One region of the Nonomuraea sp. NPDC003727 genome, then DNA from elsewhere that is predicted to be linked to it. Evidence: riboswitches for the same ligand, from Rfam matches in the RefSeq annotation. Region 1 holds a riboswitch; each other region holds the start of a gene.
The links. Region 1 has a riboswitch for thiamine pyrophosphate ahead of ACWDLG_RS39925 (purine-cytosine permease family protein). Riboswitches for the same ligand answer to the same signal wherever they lie in the genome.
Positions count from the first base shown of each region.

Region 2: linked by a shared signal. The riboswitch ahead of thiC (phosphomethylpyrimidine synthase ThiC) and the one ahead of ACWDLG_RS39925 (purine-cytosine permease family protein) in region 1 are both predicted to bind thiamine pyrophosphate.
Region 3: linked by a shared signal. The riboswitch ahead of ACWDLG_RS18040 (FAD-dependent oxidoreductase) and the one ahead of ACWDLG_RS39925 (purine-cytosine permease family protein) in region 1 are both predicted to bind thiamine pyrophosphate.

Region 1 covers NZ_JBSFNE010000026.1:43,887-48,282, forward strand. The annotation lists gene ACWDLG_RS39915 (PAS domain S-box protein) at 1-623, opposite strand, end outside; gene ACWDLG_RS39920 (methylated-DNA--[protein]-cysteine S-methyltransferase) at 686-1,228, shown strand; gene ACWDLG_RS39925 (purine-cytosine permease family protein) at 1,225-2,580, opposite strand; TPP riboswitch at 2,571-2,685, opposite strand; gene ACWDLG_RS39930 (rhodanese-like domain-containing protein) at 3,070-3,390, shown strand; gene ACWDLG_RS39935 (Fpg/Nei family DNA glycosylase) at 3,561-4,396, opposite strand, start outside.
Region 2 covers NZ_JBSFNE010000011.1:76,364-80,759, reverse strand. The annotation lists gene ACWDLG_RS27470 (serine hydrolase domain-containing protein) at 1-818, shown strand, start outside; gene thiC (phosphomethylpyrimidine synthase ThiC) at 1,029-2,711, opposite strand; TPP riboswitch at 2,704-2,816, opposite strand; gene ACWDLG_RS27460 (CDP-alcohol phosphatidyltransferase family protein) at 2,969-3,598, shown strand; gene ACWDLG_RS27455 (sugar phosphate nucleotidyltransferase) at 3,603-4,396, shown strand, end outside.
Region 3 covers NZ_JBSFNE010000006.1:348,538-352,933, forward strand. The annotation lists gene ACWDLG_RS18020 (polyprenyl synthetase family protein) at 1-793, shown strand, start outside; gene thiE (thiamine phosphate synthase) at 815-1,447, opposite strand; gene ACWDLG_RS18030 (Rv2175c family DNA-binding protein) at 1,425-1,799, opposite strand; gene ACWDLG_RS18035 (NAD(P)/FAD-dependent oxidoreductase) at 1,830-2,993, opposite strand; TPP riboswitch at 3,056-3,171, shown strand; gene ACWDLG_RS18040 (FAD-dependent oxidoreductase) at 3,160-4,374, shown strand; gene thiS (sulfur carrier protein ThiS) at 4,374-4,396, shown strand, end outside.

The sequences.
Region 1 (4,396 bases):
CTGCCGGTGCGCAGCAGCTTGCCCACCAGGCTGCTGCGCAGGTCCGCGGTGGCGTCCCTGAGCGTCTCGGGCAGCTGGTAAGCGCTGACCAGCCGCAGCCGCTCCTTCTCGATCAGTACGAACCCGCCCGCGTCGGCTCCCGTGAGCTCGGTGAGGCTGGCCGCGATCCGGTCCAGCACGGCCGGCAGCTCCAGCTCGGCGTTGATGTCGCCGACCACGTCGGTGAGCCGGCGCACCAGCATGGCCCTGCGCGCCGACCGGTCGTGCGCGGCGACGTCGTCGCCGGTCGGGTGGTGGACGTGCACGTAGCCGATCACCGCGTTGCCCTGCAGCAGCGCGCTCGTGTCGACCCGCACGTCGAGCAGCGTGCCGTCCTTGCGGAAGCGCCTGGTGCGCAACGAGACCTGGCCGCCCGTGCGAACCCGCTCCAGCACCGCGTTGTGCTCGGCGGTCAGCTCGCCGGGAACGATCGGCGCGCGCCGCCCGACCAGTTCCTCGAAACTCCACCCGAACAACCGCTCCGCCGCAGGGTTCCAGGCCAGCACGGCCTGGTCTCTGTCGAGCACGACGACCGCGTTGGGGGCGCTGGAGAGTACGGCCGCGGTGATCTCCTCGTCACCCACCTTTCCATAGTGCCGGTGGCGGCCTCGCTCCGTGGCCTGATCCGTCCGATACGCTGCGGGCTATGTCGGCTGGCGACCTCGATGCCCTGTTGAGGGTCACCTCACCCACCTACCGGCCCGAGCGACCGCCGGAGGTCGCCATCGGCACCTACGACGGTGCCGTGGGCAGGCTGGTGCTCGCGGTGACCGGCAAGGGCGTGGTCGCCTGCAGCTTCGACGACGAGCACGCCGTCTTCGAGCGGATCTCGCGGGCCGTCGGCGGGCTCGTCGGGCCCGACCCGCGCCGTCTCGACCCGGTGCGGCGCGAGCTCGACGCCTACTTCTCCAGGCGCCTGCGTGCCTTCACCGTCTCCGTCGACCTGCAGCTGGCCACGCCGTTCGCGCGCACCCTGCTGCAGATGACCATGGCGGTGCCGTACGGCACCGCCACGACCACCGGCGACCTGGCGGCCCGCATCGGACGGCCGCAGGCGCTGCGCGCGGTGAGCAACGCGCTCAACGGCAACCCGGTGTGCGTGATCGTGCCCTGCCACCGGGTCGCCGATCGCGAGAGCTACCCCGGCGGGCCCACCGCGCTCGAACGCCTGCTGCGCGTCGAAGGCTAGCGGCGCCGCCGTACCGCGCCGCCGAGCCGGCCGACCAGCAGCGTGACCAGGCCGGCGACCAGGAAGGCGCCCAGCGCCGCGCTCATCCACGGCTGGCGGGTGAAGCCGAGCGCCGCGCGGGCGCCGTCCCAGATCGCGGCCCACCACGGGATCGTGGACGGGGCGGCCAGCAGCCACCACGCGCAGAACCCGAGCGCCCACGGGACCGTCATGATCCAGCGGGAGGGGGCGCGCTCGCTGGTGTTCCAGGTCCTGCCGCTGCCGAGCAGGAAGTAGTCGACGACGAGCACGCCCAGCATCGGCACGAAGACGGCGCCGATGATGCTGAGGAAGGCGCTGTAGGAGTTGACGTCGACGAGGAGCGCCACGCCGATCGTCACGACGCCGAGGGCCACCGAGAAGACCCGCCGGTCGACGCGCGGCATGAGGTTCTGCAGCGACATGGCCGTGGAGTAGACGTTCGCGAACGACTGGTCGGTCTCGCGCAGCACCAGGATGCCGAAGAACAGCGCGCCCAGCGGCGCGGCGACGAACGGGCCGAAGACCGCCGTCGGGTCGTTCAGCACGGCGTCATGGCCGGCGATCGCGACCGCGTAGACGCCGATGGCCAGGCACGCCACCTGGGCGATCGTGTAACCGCCCACCACGCCGGTGAAGGCGGCCGAGCTGCTGCGCGAGTGCCGGGCGAAGTCGGCGGCCAGCGGTACCCACGAGACCGACAGCGCGATCACGAAGTCGACGGCGGGGGCGAAGGCGTCCCACGAGCCGCCGGCCGGCGCTGGAGCCCGCTGCAGGAGCGCGACCGCGAACCAGACGGTCGAGACGATCACGCCGATCGTGACGACCCGCCTGATGAGCCTGATCGCACCGAGCGGGTAGATCGTCAGCCCGGTGGTGATCACGCCCGCCACGATCACCCAGACCGCGTACGGCACGGCGTCGCCGACGATCGCCTGGGCGCCCATGGCGATGACCCACAGCTCGAAGGCACCCCACCCGAGCATCTGGATGATGTTGAGCACCGTGGGGACGTAGGACAGCCTCGCCCCGAACAGGCCTCTGAGCAGCACCATCGCCGGCTGTCCCGTCTGGGCGCCGGGGATGGCCGCGAGGCCCACCATGGCGGTGCCGATGAGACTTCCCACGACGGTGGCGGTGACCGCGGCGGTCATCGTCAGCGGGTTGTCGTCGAGGAGAGGGTTGATGAGGAAGAGGGCGAAGGAAAAACCCAGGAGGCTGACCCCGAGGTTGGCCCAGAAGGCGCCCTGGTCGAGGACGCCGAGGGTTTTGGGCGGGGCCTGGTCGAGGGTCAGCGGTACTTCGGCATGCTTCGGATCGACGACATGCGTCATCGCACGCTCCCTACGCCGGCATTACCCGGACAGGTTCATGCGGTCGGCGACGCCTGGGGGTCGCCCTCTCAGCCCGGCCATGCCCGAGCTCCCGCGGTTACTGGTTTGAGGCGAATTATTACATCTCGTTCCTTTTTGGCAACCACCCCCTCCCCGCCTCCCCACCCCTCCCGCCGTCCCTCCCGCAAGCCCACACCACCGAACCGGCCCTCCCGGAGAAACCCCGACCACCCGCCCACACCACCGAACCGGCCCCCCCGGCCACCCAGGAAGACCCTGCCCACGCCCCCCCTACAACCGCGACCGCACGCCAGTACCGGCCTCCCCAAGAAACCCCGGCCCGCGCCTCCCCAGCCACCCCGGAAGACCCTGCCCACGCCCCCCTACAACCGCGACCGCACGCCCGCACTGGCCCCCGAGAAACCCCGGCCCGCGCTTTCTTCGCAGTTCCGGGAGGTTGTGGTGGGGCGGGTCCGCGAGAATGGGGACATGACCGTTCCCGAAATCGACGTCACCGACGTGCCCGCCGGAGCCTTCCTGCTCGACGTCCGCGAGCCCGAGGAGTGGACGGCGGGCCACGCCCCCGACGCCACCCACATTCCACTCGGCGAGCTGCAGGCCCGCGTCGACGAGCTCCCCTCCGGCCCCGTCTACGTGGTGTGCAGGGTCGGCGGTCGGTCCGCGCACGCCGCCGCGTGGCTCAACCACATCGGCCGCGACGCGGTCAACGTCGGCGGCGGCATGCAGTCGTGGGAGCTGGCGGGCAAGCCCCTGGTCAGCGAGAGCGGCCGACCGCCGTTCGTCGCCTGACGCCACCTACGCGACATCCGCCGCTGGACGCCGCCAGGTGACGTCCGTCGCTGGACACCGCCAGGTGACGTCCGTTGCTCGACGCCGCCAGGTGACGTCCGCCGCTGGACGCCGCCAGGTGACGTCCGTCGCCTGACGCCGCCTGTGTGATGTTCGTCGCCTGACGCCGTCTACTTGAGCAGCTTCGACATCCGCCGGTCGGCAAGGATCTTGCCCTCGGTCTGACAGGTCGGGCAGTACTGCAGCGAGGAGTCGGCGAACGACACCTCGCGGATGGTGTCGCCGCACACCTCGCACGGCTGCCCCGTCCTGTTGTGGACGCGCAGCCCCGACTTCTTCTCCGCCTTCAGGTCCTTGGCCGCCAGGCCGTGGGCGCGCTCCACCGCATCCCGCAGCGTGGTGACGATCGCCTCGTGCAGGTCGGCGATCTGCGCGTCGGTCAGCGTGGCCGCGATCTTGAAGGGTGACATCCGGGCCGCGTGCAGCACCTCGTCGGAGTAGGCGTTGCCGATGCCCGCGATGATCTTCTGGTCCCTCAGCAGGCCCTTGATCTGGGTACGGTTGCCGCCCACGATCTCCTTCAGCGCCTGGACGGTGAACTCGGGGACCAGCGGGTCGGGCCCGAGCGAGGCGATGCCGGGCACCTCCATCGGGTCCTTGACGACGTAGACGGCCAGACGTTTCTGGGTGCCTGCCTCGGTCAGCTCGAAGCCGGGCGCCAGGCCGTCGTCGTCGGGCGCCAGCCGTACCCGGACCGCGAGCGGGCCCTTGCCCGGACGCACGGGTTTGGCGCCCGACAGGTCGGCGCGCCAGCGCAGCCACCCCGCCCTCGACAGGTGGGTGACCAGGTGGAGGCCGTCGCAGTCGAGGTCGAGGAACTTGCCGTGCCTCGCCACGCCGGTCACCGTCAGCCCGCCGAGCGCGGTGACGGGCGGGTCGAAGGTCTTGAGCGCCTGGAAGGCGACCACGTCGACGGCCAGGATCGTGCGGCCGACCGCCTGCTCGC
Region 2 (4,396 bases), on a different contig from region 1:
GGATGCTGCTCAACCACACCAGCCACGTCGGCGACTACGACACGGCGCTCATCACCGGGCCTGACAGCCTGGAGGAGATGCGCGTGCGCCAGTACACCGACGAGGAACTGGTACGGCTCGGCCTCGGCACCGGCCCCTCGGGCGAGCCCGGCCAGACGCCGGGCAGCTACTCCAACACCAACTACATCGTGCTCGGCATGCTGCTCGACAAGATCACGGGAATGCCCGCCGAGCGCTACATCACCCGCCACGTCATCCAGCGCGCCGGCCTGTCCGACACCTTCTTCCCGCGCACCCCGAACCTGCCGCGCCCGCACTCGAAGGCCTACACCTCCTTCTTCGGCTCCTTCCCGCTGCGGGACTTCAGCACCTTCAACATGTCGTGGGGCGGCACCGCCGGCGCGCTGGTCTCGACGACGGAGGACCTCAACCGGTTCTTCCGCGCGCTGCTGACCGGCCGGCTGATCGGCCAGGCCCAGCTGGCCGAGATGCGTACGACCGTTCCGATCACGCCAGGACCCGGCGTCCCCGACACCTTCGACTACGGCCTGGGCCTGATCGCCTACGACACCCCGTGCGGGAAGGTGTGGGGGCACGACGGCGGTGTCATCGGCATGGCCACCCTGTCCTTCAGCACCGCGGACGGCGGCAGGCAGGCCTCCTCCGGCATCAACACGACCTGGCACCCGGGGATCGAGGCGGGCCAGCAGGCCTGGGTCGTGCACACCGTCGGCGCGATCTGCGGCACGACCCCCCAGGCGAAGGCGGCTGACACCACCAGGTTGCTGCTGGAGGCGAACGCGCCCGTGAAGCGCTGACGACCAGGGCGCCCGCCCGGGGGAGCCCGCCCCGGAGGGGCTGCCCGGGAGAGGCCGGGGACACCGCCCGCGCCGCCCGTCCCCCGTGGCGGGTGGCGCGGGCGGAGTCCCGCTCTCGGCCCCGTGGGCGGGCGGGTCCTGCCCCGGGCCTGGTGCGTGGCGCGGGCGGGTCCTGCCCCCGGCCCCGGCGCGGGCGGGTCCCGTCCGGTCTCAGCGGCGCTCGGGCAGGGTCAGGTACACCTCGCCGCCGCCGCGCACGAACTCCTCCGCCTTCCCCCGCATCCCCTCCTGCGCACGCAGATCGTGGGAGATCCGCATCGAGCAGAACTTCGGCCCGCACATCGAGCAGAAGTGGGCGGTCTTGGCCGGGGCCGCGGGCAGCGTCTCGTCGTGGAAGGAGCGGGCCGTGTCCGGATCGAGGGACAGGTCGAACTGGTCCTCCCAGCGGAACTCGAACCGCGCCCGCGACAGCGCGTCGTCCCACGCCTGCGCCGCCGGATGGCCCTTGGCCAGGTCGGCGGCGTGTGCGGCGATCTTGTAGGTGATCACGCCGGTCTTGACGTCGTCCTTGTCCGGCAGGCCGAGGTGCTCCTTCGGCGTGACGTAGCACAGCATCGCGGTGCCGTACCAGCCGATCATGGCCGCGCCGATGCCCGAGGTGATGTGGTCGTAGCCGGGCGCGATGTCGGTGACCAGCGGGCCGAGGGTGTAGAACGGGGCGTCGTCGCACAGCTCGCGCTGCAGGTCCACGTTCTCCTTGATCTTGTGCATGGGCACGTGGCCGGGCCCCTCGACCATCACCTGGACGTCGTGGGCGTGGGCGATCCGGGTGAGCTCGCCCAGCGTGCGCAGCTCGGCGAACTGCGCCTCGTCGTTGGCGTCGGCGATCGAGCCGGGACGCAGCCCGTCGCCGAGGGAGAAGGCGACGTCGTAGGAGGCGAGGATCTCGCACATCTCCGCGAAGTTCTCGTACAGGAAGTTCTCGCGGTGGTGCGCCAGGCACCAGGCCGCCATGATCGAGCCGCCGCGCGAGACGATGCCGGTCGTGCGCCCGACGGTGAGCGGCACGTACGCCAGCCGCACGCCGGCGTGCACGGTGACGTAGTCGACGCCCTGCTCGCACTGCTCGACGAGGGTGTCGCGGTAGATCTCCCACGACAGGCGGGCGGCGACCCCGTCGACCTTCTCCAGCGCCTGGTAGAGGGGGACGGTGCCGATGGGCACGGGGGAGTTGCGGATGATCCACTCGCGGGTGGTGTGGATGTCGCGGCCGGTCGACAGGTCCATGACGGTGTCGGCGCCCCAGCGGATGGCCCAGGTCATCTTCTCCACCTCCTCCTCGACGGAGGAGGTGACGGCGGAGTTGCCGATGTTGGCGTTGATCTTGACCAGGAAGTTGCGCCCGATGATCATCGGCTCGCTCTCGGGGTGGTTGACGTTGGCCGGGATGACGGCCCTGCCCGCCGCCACCTCCGCGCGGACGAACTCCGGGTCGACGCCCTCCCTGGCCGCGACGAACGCCATCTCCTTGGTCACCACGCCGCGGCGGGCGTAGGCGAGCTGGGTGACGGGCGCGCCCGCCGCCCTGAGGGGGTCGCGGCGCCGCCCGGCGAACGCGCTCGTCCCTGCGCGCTTCCACGCGTTCTGGTCGCGGTAGCCGTCGTCGAGGGGCTGGACCTGGCGGCCGCCGTACCGGGCCACGTCGCCCCGGTCGAGGACCCACCGCTCGCGCAGCGGGGCCAGGCCGCGGGTGACGTCGGTCTCGACCTCCGGGTCGGTGTAGGGGCCGGAGGTGTCGTAGACGGTGAAGCTCGTGCCGTCGGACAGGCTGATCCGGCGCATCGGGACCCGGAGATCGCCCTGGTAGATCTTGGAAAAACGCGCGCCACTCATCGCGCAAACTCCCTTCGCCGGCATTACCCGGAGCAGGTTCTGGCGGTCGGCGGCTGGTCAGCCGTCCTCTCAGCCCGGTCACACCGGGCTCCCGCGTTGGTCGGCGCCACCGTAACCCGATCACCGGGGGCGCGCGCAACCCCCGATCCGTCCAGGTGTCCGAAACCCCTGGGGGTGAAGGGTCCGGTCCGCGGCCGGAACCGGACGAGGCGGACGGCGCAGCGTACGCAGGTCGGCGACGCAGTAGGGTCGCAAGCGTGAGCGAAACTTCCGCCCCTTCGTCAGCGGAGGACCGGATCTGGACGGTTCCTAACCTGCTGAGCTTCCTGCGCCTGCTGGGTGTGCCCGTGTTCCTGTGGCTGGTTCTCGGGCCCCAGGCCGACGGCTGGGCGATCGGGCTGCTCATGGTCGCGGGATTCACCGACTGGCTGGACGGCAAGATCGCCCGCGCGTGGAACCAGACCAGCAGGCTGGGCCGCATCATCGACCCCGCGGCCGACAAGCTCTACGTCTTCGCCACGATCCTCGGCCTGGTCCTCAGGGACGTGATCCCCTGGTGGCTCGTGGCGATCATTCTCGCCCGGGAAATCTTCGTCGGATGTTTCTTTCCCGTGCTCCGCAAATACGGCTACAAGGCACTGCCCGTGCATTTCCTTGGCAAAGCCGCCATGGCCAACCTCATGTACGCCTTCCCGCTGCTCTTCCTGGCCTCTCATACCGGCTCCTGGTATGCCGATACTGCGAGGATCATCGGATGGGCGTTCGCCATCTGGGGAACGGGTCTGTACTGGTGGGCGGGCGTGTTGTATGTGGTACAGGTGCGCCGGCTCATCACCGCTGCCAGGGATGAGCTGCGCGATCCCCGGCAAACTGCGAAGAAGGAGTGATCGGGTGAAGGCGGTCGTCATGGCAGGCGGGGAGGGCACGCGGTTGCGACCGCTGACCGCGAACCAGCCCAAACCCCTGCTTCCTGTGGTCAACCGCCCGATCATGGAACACGTCCTCCGGCTGCTCCGCAAACACGGACTGACCGAGACCGTCGTCACGGTCCAGTTCCTGGCGGCGCTCGTGCGCAGCTACTTCGGCGACGGCGACGAACTGGGCATGCGCCTGCACTACGCCACCGAAGACCTGCCACTCGGTACGGCCGGCAGCGTCAAGAACGCCGCCGACAAACTGCGCGACGATCGTTTCATGGTCATTTCCGGCGATGCCCTGACCGATATCGATTTATCGGCCATGATCCGGTTTCACCGGGAGAATTCGGCTCTTGTCACCATCGGTCTGACGCGCGTTCCCAACCCGCTCGAGTTCGGGATCATCATCGTCGACGACCAGGGCAGGGTGCAGCGCTTTCTCGAGAAGCCCACCTGGGGCCAGGTTTTCTCCGACACGGTCAACACCGGCATCTACGTCATGGAGCCAGAAATCCTCGACGAGGTCCCCGCGGGGGAGGCCGTCGACTGGTCCTCCGACGTCTTCCCGCGCCTGCTCGAACGCGGCGCCCCGATCTACGGCTACGTCTCCGACTGCTACTGGGAGGACGTCGGCACCAACGACAGCTACCTCAAGGCCCAGGCCGACGCGCTGTCCGGACGGGTCAAGCTCGACATCGGCGGTTTCGAGATGTCGCCGGGCGTCTGGGTGGGCGAGGGCGCCGAGGTGGACCCCGAGGCCGTCCTGAA
Region 3 (4,396 bases), on a different contig from region 1:
CGACGTCATGGACAAGAGCGACCTGCGCAGGGGCATGCCCTCGGCGCACCGCCGCTTCCAGCACCTGCACGAGAAGAGCGACTGGTACGGCTCGGCCGAGCAGTTCGGCGAGGGCGCGGCGGTCCTGCTGGGCAACCTGCTGCTGATCTGGTCGGGCGAGATGTGGCGCTCGTGCGACCTGCCCCACCTGGCCGTCGCCCAGCCCTTCCACGACCACATGCGCACCGAGCTGATGTGCGGCCAGTACCTCGACCTGCTGGAGCAGGCCCACGGCGAGAACACCTTCGAGTCGGCCCTGCGGGTGGCGCTCTACAAGAGCGGCAAGTACTCGGTGGAGCAGCCGCTCAGGCTCGGCCTGATGCTGGCCGCGGGCGCCGGCGCGCCGTGGATCGACGAGCTGTGCGTCGAGTACGGCAACCGCGTCGGCATCGCCTTCCAGCTGCGCGACGACATCCTCGGCGTGTTCGGCGACCCGCTGGAGACCGGCAAGCCCGCCGGCGACGACCTGCGGGAGGGCAAGCGCACCATGCTCATCGCCCGCACGCTGGCCGCGGCCACGCCCGAGGACGCCGCGACGGTGCGCAGGCTGCTCGGCGACCCCGGCCTCGACGCCGAGGGCGTCGCCAAGCTGCGCGGCGTCATCGAGGCCAGCGGCGCGCTCGAGGCGTGCGAGAAGATGATCGGCACGTACCTGGAGGAGGCTCTCGCCTCGCTCGACGACGCGCCGATCACCGCCGAGGCCCGTGCCGCCCTGGCCGAGCTGGCGGTGGCCGCCACCTCGCGCAAGACCTGACGGGCCGCGGCGGTCGCGGACCTACCGGCCCAGCCGCTTGGCGAACTCGGCCGCCACCGCTCCGGGGTCGTCCGCCTCGGTGATCGCCCTGACGACCACGACGCGGCTGACGCCGTACGACCTGACCTCGTCGAGGTTGCCGAGGTCGATGCCGCCGATGCCGAACCACGGACGGTCGCCGAGCCCCGCCGCGTGCCTGAGCAGGGCGGGTCCAGGCGCCGGCCGGCCTGGCTTGGTCGGGGTGGGCCAGATCGGCCCGCAGCAGTAGTAGTCGACGCCCTCCTCGACGGCGGCGGCCGAGGCCTCCGCCGTCGAATGGGTGGACCTGCCGATGAGGATGTCGTCGCCGAGTATCTCTCGCGCGACGCTCACGGGCAGGTCGTCCTGGCCCAGGTGAAGGATGTCGGGGCGGGCGGCGAAGGCGATGTCGGCCCGGTCGTTGACCGCCAGGAGCGCGCCGTGACGGTCGCACGCCTCGCGGAAGACCTCCAGCAGCGCGAGCTCCTCGCGCGCCTCCAGGCCCTTCTCCCTGAGCTGGACGATGTCGACGCCGTTGGACAGCACCGCGTCGAGGAAGTCGGCCAGGTCGCCGCGCTTCCTCCGGCCGTCGGTGCAGAGGTAGAGGCGGGCTTCAGAAACCGAGCGCTTGGGCACGCCGCTTGACCTCGGTATGGCGACCCGCCTTGATCGCGTCGATGGGCGAGCCGGGCAGCGACTCGTCCGGGGTGAACAGCCAGCGCAACGCCTCGGCGTCGTCGTAGCCGGCGTCGAGCAGGAGCGTGAGCGTGCCCGGCAGGCCCTTCACCACGTCCCTGCCCTCGAGGAACACCGCCGGGACCTGGGGGCCGCCCGCGCCCCGCCGTACGCCGAGGAGCTTGTGGTCCTTCAGGAGCTGCTTGGCCCGCCCGATCGAGAGGGCGAGGCGGTCGGCCACTTCGGGAAGCGTCAGCCACTCGCCGACGAGCTGGTCGGTTTCCCGGTCTATCTGCGCAACAGAAAGCGTCACGAATCCACCACTACCACATCGCATCCGGCTTCAAACTACACAGTCACGTATCCCGACCTCGGGATCTTCCAGGCGTAGGGGGTCGAGTCGCTGTCCTGACTCGATGATCCTACGGCCCTGGACGAGGTCGCGTGGCCTGTTGACGGTCAGCACCCCGGCCAGCCTGTCGGTGTCTGTCAACCAGCAGACCGACCACTTGGCCGCCGAGGGATCGCCGCGGCGCAACAGGCGCGCGCCGGCATGGTGGCCGGCGTACTGCACCATGTGGCCGAACTGCTCCGACCAGAAGTACGGCACAGGATCATAGACCGCCTCGTCGCCCAGCAGCGTGGCCACGGCGACCTCGGGGGCGTTGAGCGCGGTGTCCCAGTGCTCCACGCGCAGCCTGGTGTGGAAGCGGCGCGACCACCAGGCCGCGCAGTCGCCGACGGCCACGACGTTCGGCAGGGAGGTGCGCAGGTGCTCGTCGGTGACGACGCCGTTGTGCAGGTCGATGTCGGAGCCGGCCAGCCACTCGACGGCCGGGCGGACGCCGATGCCCGACACCACCACGTCGGCTTCGACGAAGTCGCCGTCGACCAGGCGCACCCCGCCCTCCTCCACGGCCGCGACCATGGTGTCCAGCCGCAGGTCCATGCCCTCGTACCAGGGGACGGTGTCGCCGCCCACCTCGGGCCCGAGCACGTGCGCGAGCGGGGCGGGGCCCGCCTCCACGACGGTGACCCTGCAGCCGGCCGTACGGGCGGCCGTGGCCACCTCCGCGCCGATCCAGCCCGCGCCGATGACCGTGACCCTGGCGTCCGCCACCAGGCGGGCCCGCAGCTCCAGGGAGTCGTCGAGGGTGCGCAACACGTGCTGGCGGCCCTCGCCTGGCAGCCTGATCGGCTCCGCCCCGGTGGCGATGACCAGGCCGTCGTAGCCGATCTCGCCCTCGGTCGTCTCCAGGACCCCCGCGCGCAGCCCCTTGGCCGACACCCCCGGCCGGTGCTCCACCCGCATGGCCTCGAGGTCGGAGTCGACGAAGCTGGAGTCGGCCGTGCCGAGCAGCACCGCCTTGGACAGGGGCGGACGATCGTAGGGCCGGTGCCGCTCCTCGCCGACCAGCGTGATCCTGCCGCTGAATCCACGAGATCTCAGCGCCTCGACGCTGCGTATGCCTGCCAGTCCGGCGCCCACCACCACGACATGATTCACGCTCAGACCATAACCAATCCGGCGCCGGTCACCAGGGTCCGGGCCTTGAGTAGGCTTGTTCGCGGAAGACGCGCGGGAGTCCGGCCGTACCGGGCTGAGAGGAAGGCTGTGACGGGCCTTCGACCGCAAGACACCTGATCCGGGTCATGCCGGCGAAGGGAGCGAGATGCATCTGATCGTGGGCGGCGGCGTGGTTGGCCTGTCCGTCGCCTGGCGTCTGGCGCGCGCGGGCACGCGTGTCACGGTGATCGACCCGGCCCCGGCGCGTGGCGCCTCCCACGCGGCCGCGGGCATGCTGGCCCCGGTCAGCGAGGTCTCCTACACCGAGGAGTCGCTGCTCAGGCTGGGGCTGGCGGCGCTGGAGCGCTGGCCCGCCTTCGCCGCGGAGCTGGAGGCCGACAGCGGGCTGCGGCTCGACTACCGCGCCCAGGGCACGCTGGACGTCGCCTTCGACACCGACGACCTGGCGGCGCTGGACGAGCTCGCCGTGTTCATGGACAAGCTCGGGCTGCCGGTGCGGCGGCTGACGGGGCGCGAGTGCCGCCGCAGGGAGCCGATGCTGGCGCCGTCGGTCAGGGGCGGCGTGCTGGCCGAGGGTGACGCGTGGGTCGACCCCAGACGCGTCACCGCGGCCCTGCTGGCCGCGCTGGAGAAGGCGGGGGTGGCGCTGGTGCGGCGGCGCGTGGCCGCGCTGGTCCGCGACGGCTCGGCCGTGGTGGGCGTACGGCTGGAGCCACCCTCGGCCGCCACCGGGAACGTTCCGGCGGACGCCACGGACGGCGGGCCGGCCGACTCCCCGAACGGCAGGCCGATCGACGCCTCGGACGACGGGCGCGCGGACGCCTCGGACGCCTCGGGTGATGTGCTGACGGGCGAGCGGGTGGTGCTGGCGGCCGGCGCGTGGAGCGGCGGGCTGACCGACCTGCCGGTGCGCCCGGTCAAGGGCCAGATCATGCGGCTGCGCTCGCCGTCCCCCCTGCTCGGCACCTGCGTGCGCGGCGTGGTCCACGGCTCGCCCGTGTACCTGGTGCCGCGCGGCGACGGCGAGCTCGTCGTCGGCGCCACCCAGGAGGAGCTGGGCTTCGACACCACGGTGACCGCGGGCGGCCTGTACGAGCTGCTGCGCGACGCCAGGGAGCTGGTCCCCGGCATCACCGAGCTGCAGGTGGCCGACGTCGTGGCGGGACTGCGGCCGGGCACCCCCGACAACCTGCCGCTGATCGGCCCGTACGGCCCCGGCCTCACCGTCGCCACCGGACACCACAGGGGCGGCGTGCTGCTGGCCCCGCTCACCACCGCGATCCTCCACGGCGAGGAGGGCGAGCTGGCCGCCCTGTGCGCGCCGCAGCGGTTCCAGACAGCCGGACAAGGAAGTGACTGATGCACGTGACGATCAACGGGGC